Regions from separate parts of the Pseudomonas sp. CYM-20-01 genome, predicted to be linked through region 4. Evidence: predicted binding sites of a transcription regulator. Region 4 holds the regulator's gene; each other region holds the start of a gene.
The links. Region 4 encodes sigma-54, which starts transcription at its own class of promoters, with help from an activator protein. Its sites were predicted from a motif close to ANTGGCATNNANNTTGCTNT; they were not measured.
Positions count from the first base shown of each region.

Region 1 (3,638 bases), 1.2 Mb from region 4:
CTACAGCGTGTTACGACTGACAAACACCAGGCAAAAAAATGCCCGGCAAGCCGGGCATCTTTTTTTCGCGTATTTACAAGTTGTAGCCGCGTTCGTTGTGTTGCGCCAGGTCGAGGCCGACCGCCTCTTCCTCTTCGGTCACCCGCAGGCCCATGACCATGTCCAGCACCTTGAGGATGATGAACGTCACGATAGCGGTGTAGATCACCGTGAAGCCGACGCCTTTGGCCTGGATCCAGACCTGTGCAGCCACGTCAGTCACTGTGCCGAAGCCGCCCAGTGCTGGGGCTGCGAACACACCGGTGAGGATCGCACCGACGATACCGCCGATACCGTGCACACCGAATGCGTCCAGGGAGTCGTCGTAGCCCAGCTTGCGCTTGAGGCTGGTGGCGCAGAAGAAGCAGATCACACCGGCGACCAGGCCGATCACCAGGGCGCCCATTGGGCCTACGGTGCCAGCAGCCGGAGTGATTGCCACCAGGCCCGCCACCACACCCGAGGCGATGCCCAGTGCGCTTGGCTTACCGTGAGTGATCCACTCGGCGAACATCCAGCCCAGCGCCGCAGCAGCGGTAGCGATCTGGGTGACCAGCATCGCCATGCCGGCAGTGCCGTTGGCCGCAGCGGCAGAGCCGGCGTTGAAGCCGAACCAGCCGATCCACAGCATCGCCGCGCCGATCAGGGTGTAACCGAGATTGTGCGGTGCCATCGGGGTGGTCGGGAAGCCTTTACGCTTGCCGAGCACGATGCACGCCACCAGGCCAGCCACACCGGCGTTGATGTGCACCACGGTGCCGCCAGCGAAGTCGAGCACTCCCCAGTCACCCAGCAACGAACCCGGACCGCCCCACACCATGTGGGCAATCGGCGCATACACCAGGGTGAACCAGACGCCCATGAAGATCAGCATCGCGGAGAACTTCATACGCTCGGCGAACGCACCGACGATCAGCGCCGGGGTGATGATGGCGAAGGTCATCTGGAAGGTGACGAACACCGCCTCAGGGAACAGCGCCGCAGGGCCGGTGATGCTCGCCGGGGTCACACCCGCGAGGAACAACTTGGACAAACCGCCCACGAACGAGTTGAAGTTGACGACGCCCGCTTCCATCCCGGTGGTGTCGAACGCCATGCTGTAGCCGTACACGAACCACAGGATGGTGATCAGGCCGGTGATGGCGAAGCACTGCATCATCACGGAAAGAATGTTTTTGGAGCGCACCATGCCGCCGTAGAACAGCGCCAGGCCTGGAATGGTCATGAACAGCACCAGCGCGGTGGATGTGAGCATCCACGCCGTGTCGCCGGAATTGAGGACTGGAGCCGCCACTTCGTCTGCCGCCATGGCCAGGCTTGGCATTACGATGGACAACAGGGCTCCGAGCCCTGCGAATTTACGCAGAGTCATATTGTTTTCTCCTGGGGCGTTGGGGTTTGGCGGCTTAGATTGCGTCGGTATCGGTTTCGCCGGTACGGATGCGAATAGCCTGTTCCAGATTGACCACGAAGATCTTGCCGTCACCAATCTTGCCGGTGTTGGCAGCCTTGGTTATCGCCTCGATAACCCGGTCAAGATCCTTGTCGTCAATGGCGACATCAATCTTCACCTTCGGCAGGAAATCGACTACGTATTCCGCGCCGCGATACAGCTCGGTGTGACCCTTCTGCCGACCGAAGCCTTTGACCTCAGTAACGGTAATGCCCTGCACGCCGATCTCGGACAACGACTCGCGTACATCGTCCAACTTGAACGGCTTGATGATGGCAGTGACTAGCTTCATGAAAACTCTCTCCCGAATTGGTGGACTTGCCCCAGGAAAACAAACCCGTCTCAAGTCTAAGCGCAGTGCCTGGCTTTGTAACGCGTCGTCGCCTCGGCATTTGCCGTTGCGACGCCAGCGAACCACTGGTGACGAAACCTGTACCCCTGATCCGTCGGCGCACTGCATTCGTCACAGCGACTGCATCAGTGCATGGGTCATGATCGTCTAAGCAGAAACCTTGCCAGCTCCGTAAAAATCACTGAAATCAGTCCTTTGCCCACTTTCTCCCAACTGCGGGGCTTTTTGATGGCGTCAATGCGCACAAAAACAGTGCGCCACCGCCCGGCCCGCTGCGCGAAAAGCGTGCGCTCGCCGCCACGGAAAAGACTATAGACGCTGCGTGATACACTGCCGGCCAACAGTTTTCCGGAATATTTCCCATGCTCGCGCCCAAAGACCTCCTCGACGCCCTGAGCGGCCACGCCTCTCGCCTGTTCAGCGGCGACACCCCGCTGCCCCGCAATGAAATCGAAAGCCAGTTCAAGGCGCTGCTGCAAAGCGGCTTCAGCAAGCTCGACCTGGTGAGCCGGGAAGAGTTTGATAGCCAGATGGTGGTGCTGGCCCGCACGCGGGCGCGGTTGGAGAGCCTGGAGGCGAAGGTAGCGGAGTTGGAAGCTAGGTTGACGCCGCCCTCTGCTGAATAAACGCGGTCAGTGTGGGAGCTGGCTTGCCTGCTCCCACATAAAGCGCTGCGAACGACTCTGGATACGTTCTGTAAAACCTCCCTCGCCTCGCATTTCCCCACCTCGTCTACCCTTGAAAAACCCGCAGGAAGCGGCCCTCTTTTCAAGGAACGAGCATGTCCCTCGCCATCGTCCACAGCCGCGCCCAGATCGGCGTCGAAGCGCCTGCCGTCACCGTCGAAGTGCACATGGCCAATGGTTTGCCGTCCCTGACACTCGTCGGCTTGCCGGAAACAGCCGTCAAGGAAAGCAAGGACCGGGTGCGTAGCGCCATTCTCAACTCCGCCCTGCAATACCCCGCCCGACGCATCACCCTCAACCTGGCGCCCGCCGACCTGCCCAAGGACGGCGGGCGCTTTGACTTGGCGATTGCGTTGGGCATCCTGGCGGCCAGCGTGCAGGTGCCAGCCTTGCTGCTCGACGACGTGGAATGTCTGGGAGAATTGGCGCTGTCCGGCGAGGTGCGCGCAGTGAAAGGCGTGTTGCCTGCGGCATTGGCGGCACGCAAGGCCGGGCGCACCGTGATAGTGCCTCGGGCGAATGCCGAGGAAGCGTGCCTGGCCTCGGGGTTGAAGGTGATCGCGGTGGATCATTTGCTGCAGGTGGTGGCGCACCTGAATGGGCATCAGCCTATAGAACCCTACAAATCCGACGGCTTGCTGTACCTGAACAAGCCATACCCGGACCTGAGCGAAGTACAGGGCCAGCTCGCCGCCAAGCGCGCATTGCTGATTGCAGCGGCGGGCGCGCATAACCTGCTGTTCAGCGGCCCGCCCGGCACCGGCAAGACCTTGCTCGCCAGTCGCCTGCCGGGTTTGTTGCCGCCGTTGAGCGAGCAGGAAGCCCTGGAAGTGGCGGCGATCCAGTCGGTCGTCAGCCTTGCGCCGCTGAGTCACTGGCCACACCGACCGTTTCGCCAGCCGCACCACTCTGCCTCAGGTCCGGCATTGGTGGGCGGCGGGTCGAAACCGCAGCCGGGGGAAATTACCCTGGCCCATCACGGCGTGCTGTTCCTCGATGAGTTGCCTGAGTTCGACCGCAAGGTGCTGGAGGTGCTGCGCGAGCCTCTGGAATCGGGTCACATCGTCATCTCCCGCGCCCGCGATCGCGTCAGCTTCCCGGCCCGCTT
Region 1 covers NZ_AP025169.1:6,675,140-6,678,777, forward strand. Annotated here, with positions in the region: gene M2497_RS30595 (ammonium transporter) at 74-1,411, opposite strand; gene glnK (P-II family nitrogen regulator) at 1,446-1,784, opposite strand; gene M2497_RS30605 (accessory factor UbiK family protein) at 2,207-2,470, shown strand; gene M2497_RS30610 (YifB family Mg chelatase-like AAA ATPase) at 2,626-3,638, shown strand, end outside.
Region 1: a site for sigma-54 is predicted at 1,993-2,012, ahead of glnK (P-II family nitrogen regulator). Genes of this name have one in related genera too.

Region 2 (3,638 bases), 2.5 Mb from region 4:
AGACATGTTTCTCTCCCTCTGCCGTATTTAGCCGGCTCTATGTACCGATAGTCTGAATTTGCGACAGCTTGACGCTGCCCATGCCGCCAGCCAGGTTCAGCAGCATTTCGCCGCCGGTCTTGCTCAGGGTCACGCTCGTTACCGTCGCGGGCAGCGAAGTGGCCAGGGCAACGGAGTCGCCCTTGTCGTTCTTGGTGGTGGCGTTGAAGGTGTAGGTACCCGCCGGGGCAACCTCGCCCTTGTCGTTCTTGCCATCCCAGATGAAGTTCTGGGTGCCGGCGCTCTGGGCCCCCATGTCGATGGTGCGCACCACGTTGCCGTCTTTGTCGGTGATCTTGACGGAGACGTTGCCCACCGCCGAGGTCACCGCCACCGAACCGGTCATGCTCTTGCTCGTATCAACCATGGCCTTGTCGGTCTGGATGATGATCGAGCGCCCGACCAGCGACGAGGCCTGCAACGCCTGCGACGAACTGAAGTTGGTGGAGATCGCATTCACCGAGTCGTTCAGGGTGTTGATGCCTTCCAGGCTGCTGAACTGCGCCAGTTGCGCCACGAACGCGCCGTTGTCTTGCGGCGACAGCGGGTTCTGGTTTTTCAGCTGGGTCACCAGCAGTTGCAGGAACGCATCCTTGCCCAACGCCTGCTTGCCCGTCGCCTTATTGGCGGCGTCGCTGACGCTGCTGTTGTCCTGGGCGTTCTTGACCTTGGAGTTGAACAGGTCCTGGACCGGCGTGTTGTTTGACGTATCAACGATGGCCATTGTTTGGCGCCCCTTATCACTGACCCAGGGTCAGGACCTTCTGCATCATGGTTTTGGCGGTGTTCATCATTTCCGCGTTGGTCTGGAACGAGCGGCTGGCGGAAATCATGTCAGCCATTTCCTCGACCACATTGACGTTGGGGTAGTAGACATAACCCTTTTCGTTCGCAGCGGGATGGTTGGGTTCGTAGCGCGCTTCAAGGTTGCTCTGGTCTTCGACCACACCGAGTACCTGCACGCCGGAGCCGGCGGCCCCCTGGTCCTGGAACAGCGAATCGCTGCCGCCGTTCTGGCCTGCCTGGAACATGGTGGCGAACACCGGGTGACGGGCACGGTAGGTCTGGTCAATGCTCGAAGACACGGTCTCGGCGTTGGCGATGTTACTGGCGACGGTGTTCAAGCGCGTGGTCTGCGCGCTCATGCCACTGCCGGCAATATTGAAAACACTGGACAGGGACATGGCTTACTCTCCACGCAGGGCTGACATCAGCCCTTTGAATTTGCTGTTGAGCAGGGTAAAGCTGGCCTGGAAGTTCACCGAGTTCTCGGCGTAGGCCGATTGCTCCAGTTGGGCGTCGACGGTGTTCTGGTCGATCGACGGTTGCATCGGCGTGCGATACAGCAACGACTCGTCACCATTGCTCAGGCCTTGCGCTTCGATATGACGGCTGTTGGTCATGTTCAAGGCGAAGGTGCCGTTCTTGGTCTTGTCCTGCTGTGCGGCGAGCACGGCGGAGAAGTCCAGGTCCCGAGCCTTGTAGTTCGGGGTGTCGGCGTTGGCAATGTTGTTGGCCAGGACTTCGGCACGCTGGGCGCGGAAGCCCAGGGCTTGTTCGTGGATACCGAGCGCTTTATCGAAGCTGATGCTCATGGCGGAAACCTTCAAGGGCTGACCTGCTTTTCGTTAACAGGGTTATAGCAAGGTGCATGCCAATCTGGCGCAAGCCCGTATATCAAGGGTTTTGGTAAGGGGTTGCCGGCGGCAATGCCGGAAAAGCGGCAAGCGGTTTCCGCGTCGCGCCAGTAAAGCGGCAATGAGGGTTGCCGCTTTATTGCGGTTTGCCGCAAACCAAATGTGGGAGGGGGCTTGCTCCCGATGGCAGTGGTTCAGTTGATACATCGATCACTGACACACCGGTATCGGGGGCAAGCCCCCTCCCACATTTTTTTACCGCACAGCCTTATTTAGCCTGGTAGATGATCCCCGGGCTGCACTGCACCATCTGGAAATGGTCCGGCAGACCGTTCAGCGCCTCAGAAGCGCCAAGGAACAGATAACCACCGCGCTTGAGCGTGCCGTGGATGCGCAACAGGATGTCTTTCTTCACTTCGGCCGAGAAGTAGATCAGCACGTTGCGGCAGAACACCATGTCGAACTTGCCCAGGCTGGCGTAGCTGTCGAGCAGGTTGAAGGAGCGGAATTCCACGCGGCTCTTGATCGGCGCCTTGACCGCCCAGCGTCCTGCCCCTTTCGGGTCGAAGTAACGCTGCAGGCGCTCCTGGGACAGACCACGCCCCAGGGCCAGGCTGTCGTACTCACCGGTCTTGCAGTTGGTGAGCATGGTGCCGGACAGATCGGTGGCCACAATTTGCGCCCCCGCCTTCAACTGGCCCATGTTGGTCCGCTCGAACTCATCGATGGACATCGAAATCGAGTACGGTTCCTGCCCCGAGGAGCAGGCCGCCGACCAGATGCGCAGGCGCTGGCCCGGACTGGCCTTGATGGCCTCCGGCAGCACTTTGCTCTTGAGCACTTCAAACGGGTAGGTGTCGCGAAACCACAGGGTTTCGTTGGTGGTCATGGCATCGACCACCATTTCCTTGAGCCCGCTGCGCGGCTGGCCCTGGATGCGCTGCACCAACTCACCCAACGACTTGATGCCCTGCTGCTCCATCAGTTTGTTGAGACGGCTGGATACCAGGTACTGCTTGTTTTCACCGAGCAATATGCCACAGGCTTTTTCCAGGAAGACCCGGAACTGTTCAAAATCCAAATTACCTGTAGACACTGATACCGCCTCTAAAATCGTATGACCGCCAAGGGAAACACCTTAGCTGTGATCTGCTGCCTTGATCCGGTCGACAACCCGGGATGCCAGGTCATCAGGACGGAATTTGGCCAAAAAGTCATCGGCACCGACCTTCTTGACCATCGCCTGGTTGAATACACCCGACAACGAAGTATGCAGGATGATATGCAATTTTTGCATGCGTGGATCGTTGCGGATCTCGGCCGTGAGGGTATAGCCGTCCATTTCCGGCATCTCGATGTCGGAAATCATCATCAAGAATTCTTCTTCCGGCTTCTTGCCGTCATCCACCAGCTTGCGCAGGTAGTCCAGCGCCTGGCGCCCATCATTGAGGGCGACCACTTCAACGCCGACGGTTTGCAGGCAACGGGTCACCTGCTTGCGCGCCACGGACGAGTCGTCCACCGTGAGCACGCGCAGTGAGACTGCCTTGTGCGCGGTTTCGGCGTCCACCACACCCACCGAGATCGACTCGGAGGTAGGCGCCACTTCGGCGAGGATTTTCTCGACGTCGATGATTTCCACCAACTGGTTGTCGACCCGCGTCACCGCCGTGAGGTAATGATCGCGCCCCGTGCCCTTGGGCGGCGGATGGATCTCTTCCCAGTTCATGTTGACGATGCGCTCCACCGAACGCACCAGGAAACCCTGGGTCTTGGTGTTGTACTCGGTAATGATCACGAACGGGCTTTCGCGGTCCTGCAAACCGGCGGAACCGGTGGCCAGGGCCAGATCAAGAATCGGGATCGTCGCGCCACGGATGTTGGCAACGCCACACACTACCGGGCTGGACTTGGGCATGATCGTCAGCTTGGGGCATTGCAGCACTTCCCGCACCTTGAACA
Region 2 covers NZ_AP025169.1:5,409,397-5,413,034, forward strand. Annotated here, with positions in the region: gene flgE (flagellar hook protein FlgE) at 1-6, opposite strand, end outside; gene flgD (flagellar hook assembly protein FlgD) at 38-763, opposite strand; gene flgC (flagellar basal body rod protein FlgC) at 780-1,223, opposite strand; gene flgB (flagellar basal body rod protein FlgB) at 1,227-1,634, opposite strand; gene cheR (protein-glutamate O-methyltransferase CheR) at 1,945-2,772, opposite strand; gene M2497_RS24485 (chemotaxis protein CheV) at 2,815-3,638, opposite strand, start outside.
Region 2: a site for sigma-54 is predicted at 1,679-1,698, ahead of flgB (flagellar basal body rod protein FlgB). Genes of this name have one in related genera too.

Region 3 (3,638 bases), 2.4 Mb from region 4:
CGAATTGGCTGACTGACCCACTGCTATCGGGGGCAAGCCCCCTCCCACATTGTTTAATCCCAGTGGACGTTAGATGACCTCCAGGTACGAGCTGTGAATCGCCCGCGCCAGCTCGCGCACGGTGTCGATAAATTCCGTAAGACGGCTGTGCAGGCCGTCTTCAAGGATTTCATCAATCCCCGTATACCGCAGCCGCGCCTCGAACTCCGCTGCCAGGCGCTGCGCCGTGCGCCCATAACTGCCGGGCAGGTCCGCGAGGATATGGCTCAACTCCTCGATGCACGCATGCAACGAGCGCGGCACATCGCTGCGCAACAGCAGTAATTCGGACACGGAACGGGCATTCAACGCGTTCGGATACAGCTCCGTGTACGCCTCGAACGACGACAACGCACGGAGCAGGGCGCTCCACTGGTAATAACCGCGTGCCGACAAATCACTGACTTCTTCCGATTCCTCGCCGAACATCTCGTAGCGCGCATCCAGCAAACGCAGGGTGTTGTCGGCGCGCTCGACAAAGGTGCCGAGGCGAATGAACCGATAGGCGTCATTGCGCATGATCGTCCCCGAGGTGGCACCACGAAACAGGTGCGAACGCTGCTTGACCCAGTCACAGAAGTGGCTGATGCCATGTCGCGCCAGGCCGCCGGCGGCGATACTGCGCATTTCCAGCCAGGTGGCGTTGAGGTTTTCCCACATGTCGGCGGTGATGCGTCCGCGTACGGCGTGGGCATTGCCACGGGCGGCGCGCAGGCAGTTGTAGATGCTGGCGGGGTTTTCTTCGTCGAGGGCGAAGAAGTGCAGCATGCGCTCGGCATCCAGCTGTTTATGCCGCTCAAGGTAGCTGTCCAGGGTGCCGCTGCTGAGCAACGACATGGCCAGTTCGTCCAGACCGTCGCTGCGCCCGGCTTGTGGCATCAACGACAGCGAGTAACTGACTTCGAGCATGCGCGCCAGGTTTTCGGCACGCTCCAGGTAACGGGACATCCAGTACAGATCTGCGGCGGTTCTACTCAACATACTCAGCCCTCCACCACCCAGGTGTCCTTGGTTCCGCCGCCTTGCGACGAGTTGACGATCAACGAGCCTTCCTTCAATGCCACGCGGGTGAGGCCACCGGGCACCAGGCGGGTTTCCTTGCCCGACAGCACAAAGGGCCGCAGGTCGATATGCCGTGGGGCGATGCCGTTTTCGACGAAGGTGGGGCAGGTGGACAGGCTCAAGGTCGGTTGGGCGATGTAGGCATGGGGACGCGCCTTGATGCGTTGGCGGAAGTCCTCGATCTCGGCGGCGCTGGAAGCCGGCCCGACCAGCATGCCGTAGCCACCGGAGCCCTGGGTTTCCTTGACCACCAGTTCCGGCAGGTGAGCCAGTACGTGGGACAGTTCATCGGGCTTGCGGCACTGGAAGGTCGGTACGTTTTGTAGCACCGGTTCTTCGTCCAGGTAGAAACGGATCATTTCCGGCACATAGGGGTAGATCGACTTGTCGTCCGCCACGCCGGTGCCGATGGCATTGGCCAGCACTACGTTGCCGGCGCAATAGGCCGCGACCAGGCCGGGCACGCCGAGCATCGACTCGGGGTTGAAGGCCTTGGGGTCGAGGAAGGCGTCGTCGATACGCCGGTAAATCACGTCCACCGGCTTGGGGCCGTCGGTGGTGCGCATGAACACCTTGAGGTCGTGCACGAACAGGTCGGCGCCTTCCACCAGTTCCACGCCCATTTCCCGGGCCAGGAACGCATGTTCGAAGAACGCGCTGTTGAAGCGCCCCGGGGTCAGCACCACCACATTGGGGTTGTCCAGGCGGCTGGAGCTCTTGAGGGTCTTGAGCAGCAGGTTGGGGTAGTGGTCCACCGGCGCGATGCGTTGCTTGGCAAACACCTCGGGGAACAGGCGCATCATCATCTTGCGGTCTTCGAGCATGTAGCTGACGCCGCTGGGGGTGCGCAGGTTGTCTTCGAGCACGTAGTAGGTGCCATCGCCGTCACGCACCAGGTCGACACCGGAGATGTGCGAGTAGATGTCGCGATGCAGGTCCAGGCCGACCATGGCCTTCTGATAGCCCTCGTTACCCAGCACCTGGTCCGCGGGAATGATCCCGGCCTTGATGATGCGCTGGTCGTGGTAGATGTCGGCGAGGAACATGTTCAGCGCATTGACGCGCTGGATGCAGCCGCGTTCGATCACGCTCCATTCACTGGCAGGGATGCTGCGCGGGATGATGTCGAAGGGGATCAGGCGCTCGGTGTCTTGTTCGTCGCCGTAGAGGGTGAAGGTGATCCCGGCGCGGTGAAACAGCAAATCGGCTTCGCGGCGACGCTGGGCCAGCAGTTCCGGCGGCGTATTCGCCAGCCAGCGGGAGAAGTCCTGATAATGCGCACGGCAGGCGCCGTTTGCGTCATTCATTTCATCGAAGAAAGATCGAGCCATTCCAGTACCTTGTCAGTGCCGAGGGACGCTTGGGTGGCACTGCCGTTTCAAAAAACGCATTTTTTATGAGCCCGTGGCTAAGGGTGCCACTGGGCCTGGTCCTTACTTTCTTGTGGGGTCGGCTCTGGGTCGGGGGGTAACGAATGCTCCTGTATCCGGGCAGATGAATGGATAAAGCAATGCCTGTGCCGAAACCGCGAATCTTGTGGTGAGCGGGCTTGTTGTGGTGAGCGGGCTTGCCCCGCGTTGGAGTGCGCAGCGCTCCCGCTCTTTCTGGGGCCGCTGCGCAGCCCAACGCCGGGCAAGCCCGCTCGCCACAGAAGCCTGTTCACCACAGAAGGCCATCACCCCAACAAGCCCGCTCACCACAAGAGGGCAGCGGCTTGAAGGTGCCCCGACTTGGTGCATGAACAAACTTGAACTTCACTCGCCACCGACTCTTCTAACAGGACTCGAACCTGCTGGGAGCACCGTCGTGCCCAGAATCATCTCTCCCCATACGCCGGAAGCGGCCCTGACCGACCACAGCGAACACAACGCGAAGATCTTCGGTTCGCCCAAGGACCGGTTGGACTTCTACCGGCGCGAAATCCAGTACGAAACCACCATCCTGGCCAACCGCACCGACGCCTACCTCACCGCGCAGTCATTCCTGGTGATCGCCTTCGTCTCCGGCATGGGTAACCTCAACCCTGAGTGGGGCAAGCTGTTCACCCTGGTGGTGCCGGTGTTCCTGGTGATGCTCGGCGTGCTCAGCTCGTTGAATGCCTGGCCGGGGATCCGTGCGGCCTACGAGATCATCGACCATTGGCACTACAAACAGAGTGAACTGCTGCGCAGCGAGCCGGTGATGGGCCTGGCCTACGATGAGTCACCGTTGTTTTCCGAGATGGAGTCGTCCCACAAGGGCTATCGCAAGTCGCTGCTATTCTCAATGCGAGCGCCCTGGCTGTTCATGGTGTTCTGGCTGTTGCTGGGGGCGTACGCGTTCTATATTCAGGTGGATAACCCTGGCTCATAACCGAGGAGAGCGTCATGGCAAACGACTGCGAGGAAGAAGAACCGAATGACCCGGGCAACGAAGACCCGGGTTCCTTGATGGACGATGCAACCGTGCCGTTGATTGACCAGGAGGGTGACGCTACCGAGCCGCCGGATTGAAGCCTATTCGATCAACTGTTTGCCGATGGTTTTCATCCGGATCAT
Region 3 covers NZ_AP025169.1:3,639,521-3,643,158, reverse strand. Annotated here, with positions in the region: gene M2497_RS16270 (alpha-E domain-containing protein) at 70-1,020, opposite strand; gene M2497_RS16265 (circularly permuted type 2 ATP-grasp protein) at 1,023-2,432, opposite strand; gene M2497_RS16260 (hypothetical protein) at 2,908-3,453, shown strand; gene M2497_RS30695 (hypothetical protein) at 3,468-3,593, shown strand; gene M2497_RS16255 (LysR family transcriptional regulator) at 3,597-3,638, opposite strand, start outside.
Region 3: a site for sigma-54 is predicted at 2,606-2,625, ahead of M2497_RS16265 (circularly permuted type 2 ATP-grasp protein). Genes of this name have one in related genera too.

Region 4 (3,638 bases):
ACCGCGCCTCGTCCACGCATCGACATGGTTATCCAGCCGAAGAAGAAGGCCGAGTAATGGCAACCCTGAAAGCCCAGCATCTGGCCAAGGCCTATAAAAGCCGTCAGGTCGTGCGCGACGTCAGCCTGTCGATCGACAGCGGCCAGATCGTCGGCTTGCTCGGCCCCAACGGCGCCGGCAAGACCACTTGCTTCTACATGATCGTCGGTCTGGTCCAGGCGGATCAGGGCCGTGTCCTGATCGATGACCTGGACGTGAGTCACCAGCCAATGCACGGCCGCGCACGGGCCGGTATCGGCTATCTCCCGCAGGAAGCGTCGATCTTCCGCAAACTGTCGGTGTCGGACAACATCATGGCGATCCTCGAGACCCGCAAGGAACTCGACCGTGACGGCCGTCGCAAGGAGCTGGAAAGCCTGTTGCAGGAGTTCCATATCAACCATATCCGCGACAACCTCGGCATGAGCCTGTCCGGTGGTGAGCGTCGTCGCGTGGAAATCGCCCGCGCACTGGCCACTGCCCCCAAGTTCATCCTGCTGGACGAGCCGTTTGCCGGCGTCGACCCGATTTCGGTCGGCGACATCAAGCAGATCATCCATCACCTCAAGGCCAAGGGCATTGGCGTGCTCATCACCGACCACAACGTCCGTGAGACGCTCGATATCTGCGAAACCGCCTATATCGTCAATGACGGCCAACTGATTGCCGAAGGTGATTCCGCTACCATCCTGGCCAATGAACTGGTCAAGGAAGTGTACCTGGGTCACGAGTTCCGCCTGTAAACACCGTGGTGTCACGGCGTTCGCCAAGGTGCGCGGGAGTCAATGAAAACCTCCGGATTTTTATTGTTACCGCGCTCTAGGCAAAGCACCCGACATCAGGCATATAATTTGCTTATGTTTGGCGCTCACGCGCCCTGTCGTGGATGGCGCATTGCGCCGGCGAATAAGGTGTTAAGCCCCTGCCATGAAACCATCGCTAGTCCTGAGAATGGGCCAGCAGCTGACGATGACACCGCAGCTGCAACAGGCCATCCGCCTGCTCCAATTGTCGACCCTGGACCTGCAACAGGAAATCCAGGAGGCCCTGGAGTCCAATCCGATGCTCGAACGCCAGGAAGAAGGCGACGACTTCGATAATGCAGACCCGCTGGCCGATAACATCGAGCAAAAACCCAATTCCGACGTGCAGGAACCCTCCTACCAGGAAACCGCCCCCACGGTGGACAACCTTGAGGAAGGCGAATGGAACGAACGCATTCCCAACGAGCTTCCGGTCGACACCGCCTGGGAAGATGTCTACCAGACCAGCGCCAGCAGCCTGCCCAGCAATGACGATGACGAGTGGGACTTCACCACCCGCACCTCCGCCGGCGAGAGCCTGCAGAGCCATCTGCTGTGGCAACTGAACCTGGCACCGATGTCGGATACCGATCGCCTGATCGCCGTAACCCTGATCGACTGCATCAACAATCAGGGTTATCTAGACGAGACGCTTGAAGAAATTCTTGAAGCCTTCGACCCCGAACTGGATATCGAACTGGACGAGATCGAAGCCGTCCTGCACCGCATCCAGCAGTTCGAGCCATCCGGTATCGGCGCGCGCACCCTCAGCGAATGCCTGCTGCTGCAACTGCGCCAGTTGCCGGCCAAGACCCCATGGCTCGCCGAGGCCCAGCGCCTGGTCACCGACTACATCGACCTGCTGGGCAGCCGCGACTACAGCCAGTTGATGCGCCGCATGAAGCTCAAGGAAGACGACCTGCGCCAGGTCATCGAGCTGGTACAGAGCCTTAACCCGCGCCCCGGCTCGCAAATCGAGTCCAGCGAAGCCGAATACGTCGTCCCCGACGTGATCGTGCGCAAGGACAACGAGCGGTGGCTGGTGGAGCTGAACCAGGAGTCGGTGCCACGCCTGCGGGTCAACCCGCAATACGCCGGTTTCGTCCGCCGCGCCGACACCAGCGCCGATAACACCTTCATGCGCAACCAGTTGCAGGAAGCCCGCTGGTTCATCAAGAGCCTGCAAAGCCGCAACGAAACCCTGATGAAAGTCGCCACCCAGATCGTCGAGCACCAGCGCGGCTTCCTGGAATACGGCGACGAGGCGATGAAGCCGCTGGTACTGCATGACATCGCCGAAGCGGTGGGCATGCATGAGTCGACCATTTCACGCGTGACCACGCAGAAATTCATGCATACCCCACGGGGTATTTATGAACTGAAATACTTTTTCTCCAGCCACGTCAGCACCTCCGAAGGCGGCGAATGCTCGTCAACGGCGATCCGCGCGATCATCAAAAAACTGGTTGCGGCGGAAAATCAGAAAAAGCCATTGAGTGACAGTAAGATCGCTGGTTTACTGGAGGCACAAGGCATTCAGGTCGCCCGTCGAACCGTCGCCAAGTACCGCGAGTCCCTTGGGATCGCGCCTTCCAGCGAGCGTAAGCGTTTGATGTGACGGGCGGGCCACAGCGTTCCAGTGGCAGGCGCCTTTGCCTGCCGCTTTATGCACTGGCAACGAAGGAGAAGCTGTATGCAAGTCAACATCAGTGGACACCAACTGGAAGTGACCAAGCCCCTGCGTGAGTACACCGAAAGCAAGTTGAACAAGCTTGCAGGGCATTTTGACAAGATCACCAACGTGCAGGTCATCATGGAGGTCGATAAGCTCAAGCAGAAAATCGAGGCCACCCTGCACGTACCGAATGCCAAGCTCGTCGCCAATGCGGAACATGAAGACATGTACGCGGCGATCGACTCGCTCTACGACAAGCTGGACCGCCAACTCATAAAGCATAAGGAAAAGAATCTGCACCTGATGCAAGGTACAGGTCGTTAACTCTCCCCCCATGATCCGACTTGAAACCATCCTGACCCCCGGCCGTTCCCTCGTGAACGTGCCGGGTGGCAGCAAGAAGAAAGCCCTCGAACAAATTGCCAACCTGATCGCACGCGAAGTGCCGGATCTGGAGATGCAAGATGTCTTCGATGCGCTGATTGCCCGTGAAAAACTCGGTTCCACCGGTTTTGGCAACGGCATCGCCATTCCTCACTGCCGCCTCAAAGGCTGCGAAACACCTGTCAGCGCCCTGCTGCACCTGGAAGCCCCCATCGATTTCGACGCCATCGACGGCGCCCCGGTTGATCTGCTGTTCGTTCTGCTGGTCCCGCAAGCCGCCACCGATGCGCACCTGGAACTGCTCCGGCAGATCGCCAGCATGCTCGACCGCAAGGAAGTACGCGACAAACTGCGCAGCGCCAGCAGCAATGAGGCGTTGTACCAGGTTGTCCTGGATGAACAGAACGGGCAGTAACCATGCGCTTGATCATCGTCAGCGGCCGCTCCGGCTCGGGTAAAAGCACCGCCCTCAACGTTCTTGAGGACAACGGTTTCTATTGCATCGACAACCTGCCCGCCGGCCTGCTGCCGGAGTTGGCTGAACGCGCCTTGATCCATACCGAACTGGCCCAACCGCTGGTCGCCGTTTCGATTGATGCCCGTAACCTGCCCAGCCATCTTGAGCGATTCCCGCAATTGCTCGAGGAAGTGCGGGGCAAGCACATTCATTGCGACGTGCTGTACCTGGACGCCGACGAAGAAACCCTGCTCAAACGCTTCTCCGAGACCCGCCGGCG
Region 4 covers NZ_AP025169.1:1,224,243-1,227,880, reverse strand. Annotated here, with positions in the region: gene lptA (lipopolysaccharide transport periplasmic protein LptA) at 1-57, shown strand, start outside; gene lptB (LPS export ABC transporter ATP-binding protein) at 57-782, shown strand; gene M2497_RS05385 (RNA polymerase factor sigma-54) at 967-2,460, shown strand; gene raiA (ribosome-associated translation inhibitor RaiA) at 2,536-2,841, shown strand; gene ptsN (PTS IIA-like nitrogen regulatory protein PtsN) at 2,852-3,316, shown strand; gene rapZ (RNase adapter RapZ) at 3,319-3,638, shown strand, end outside.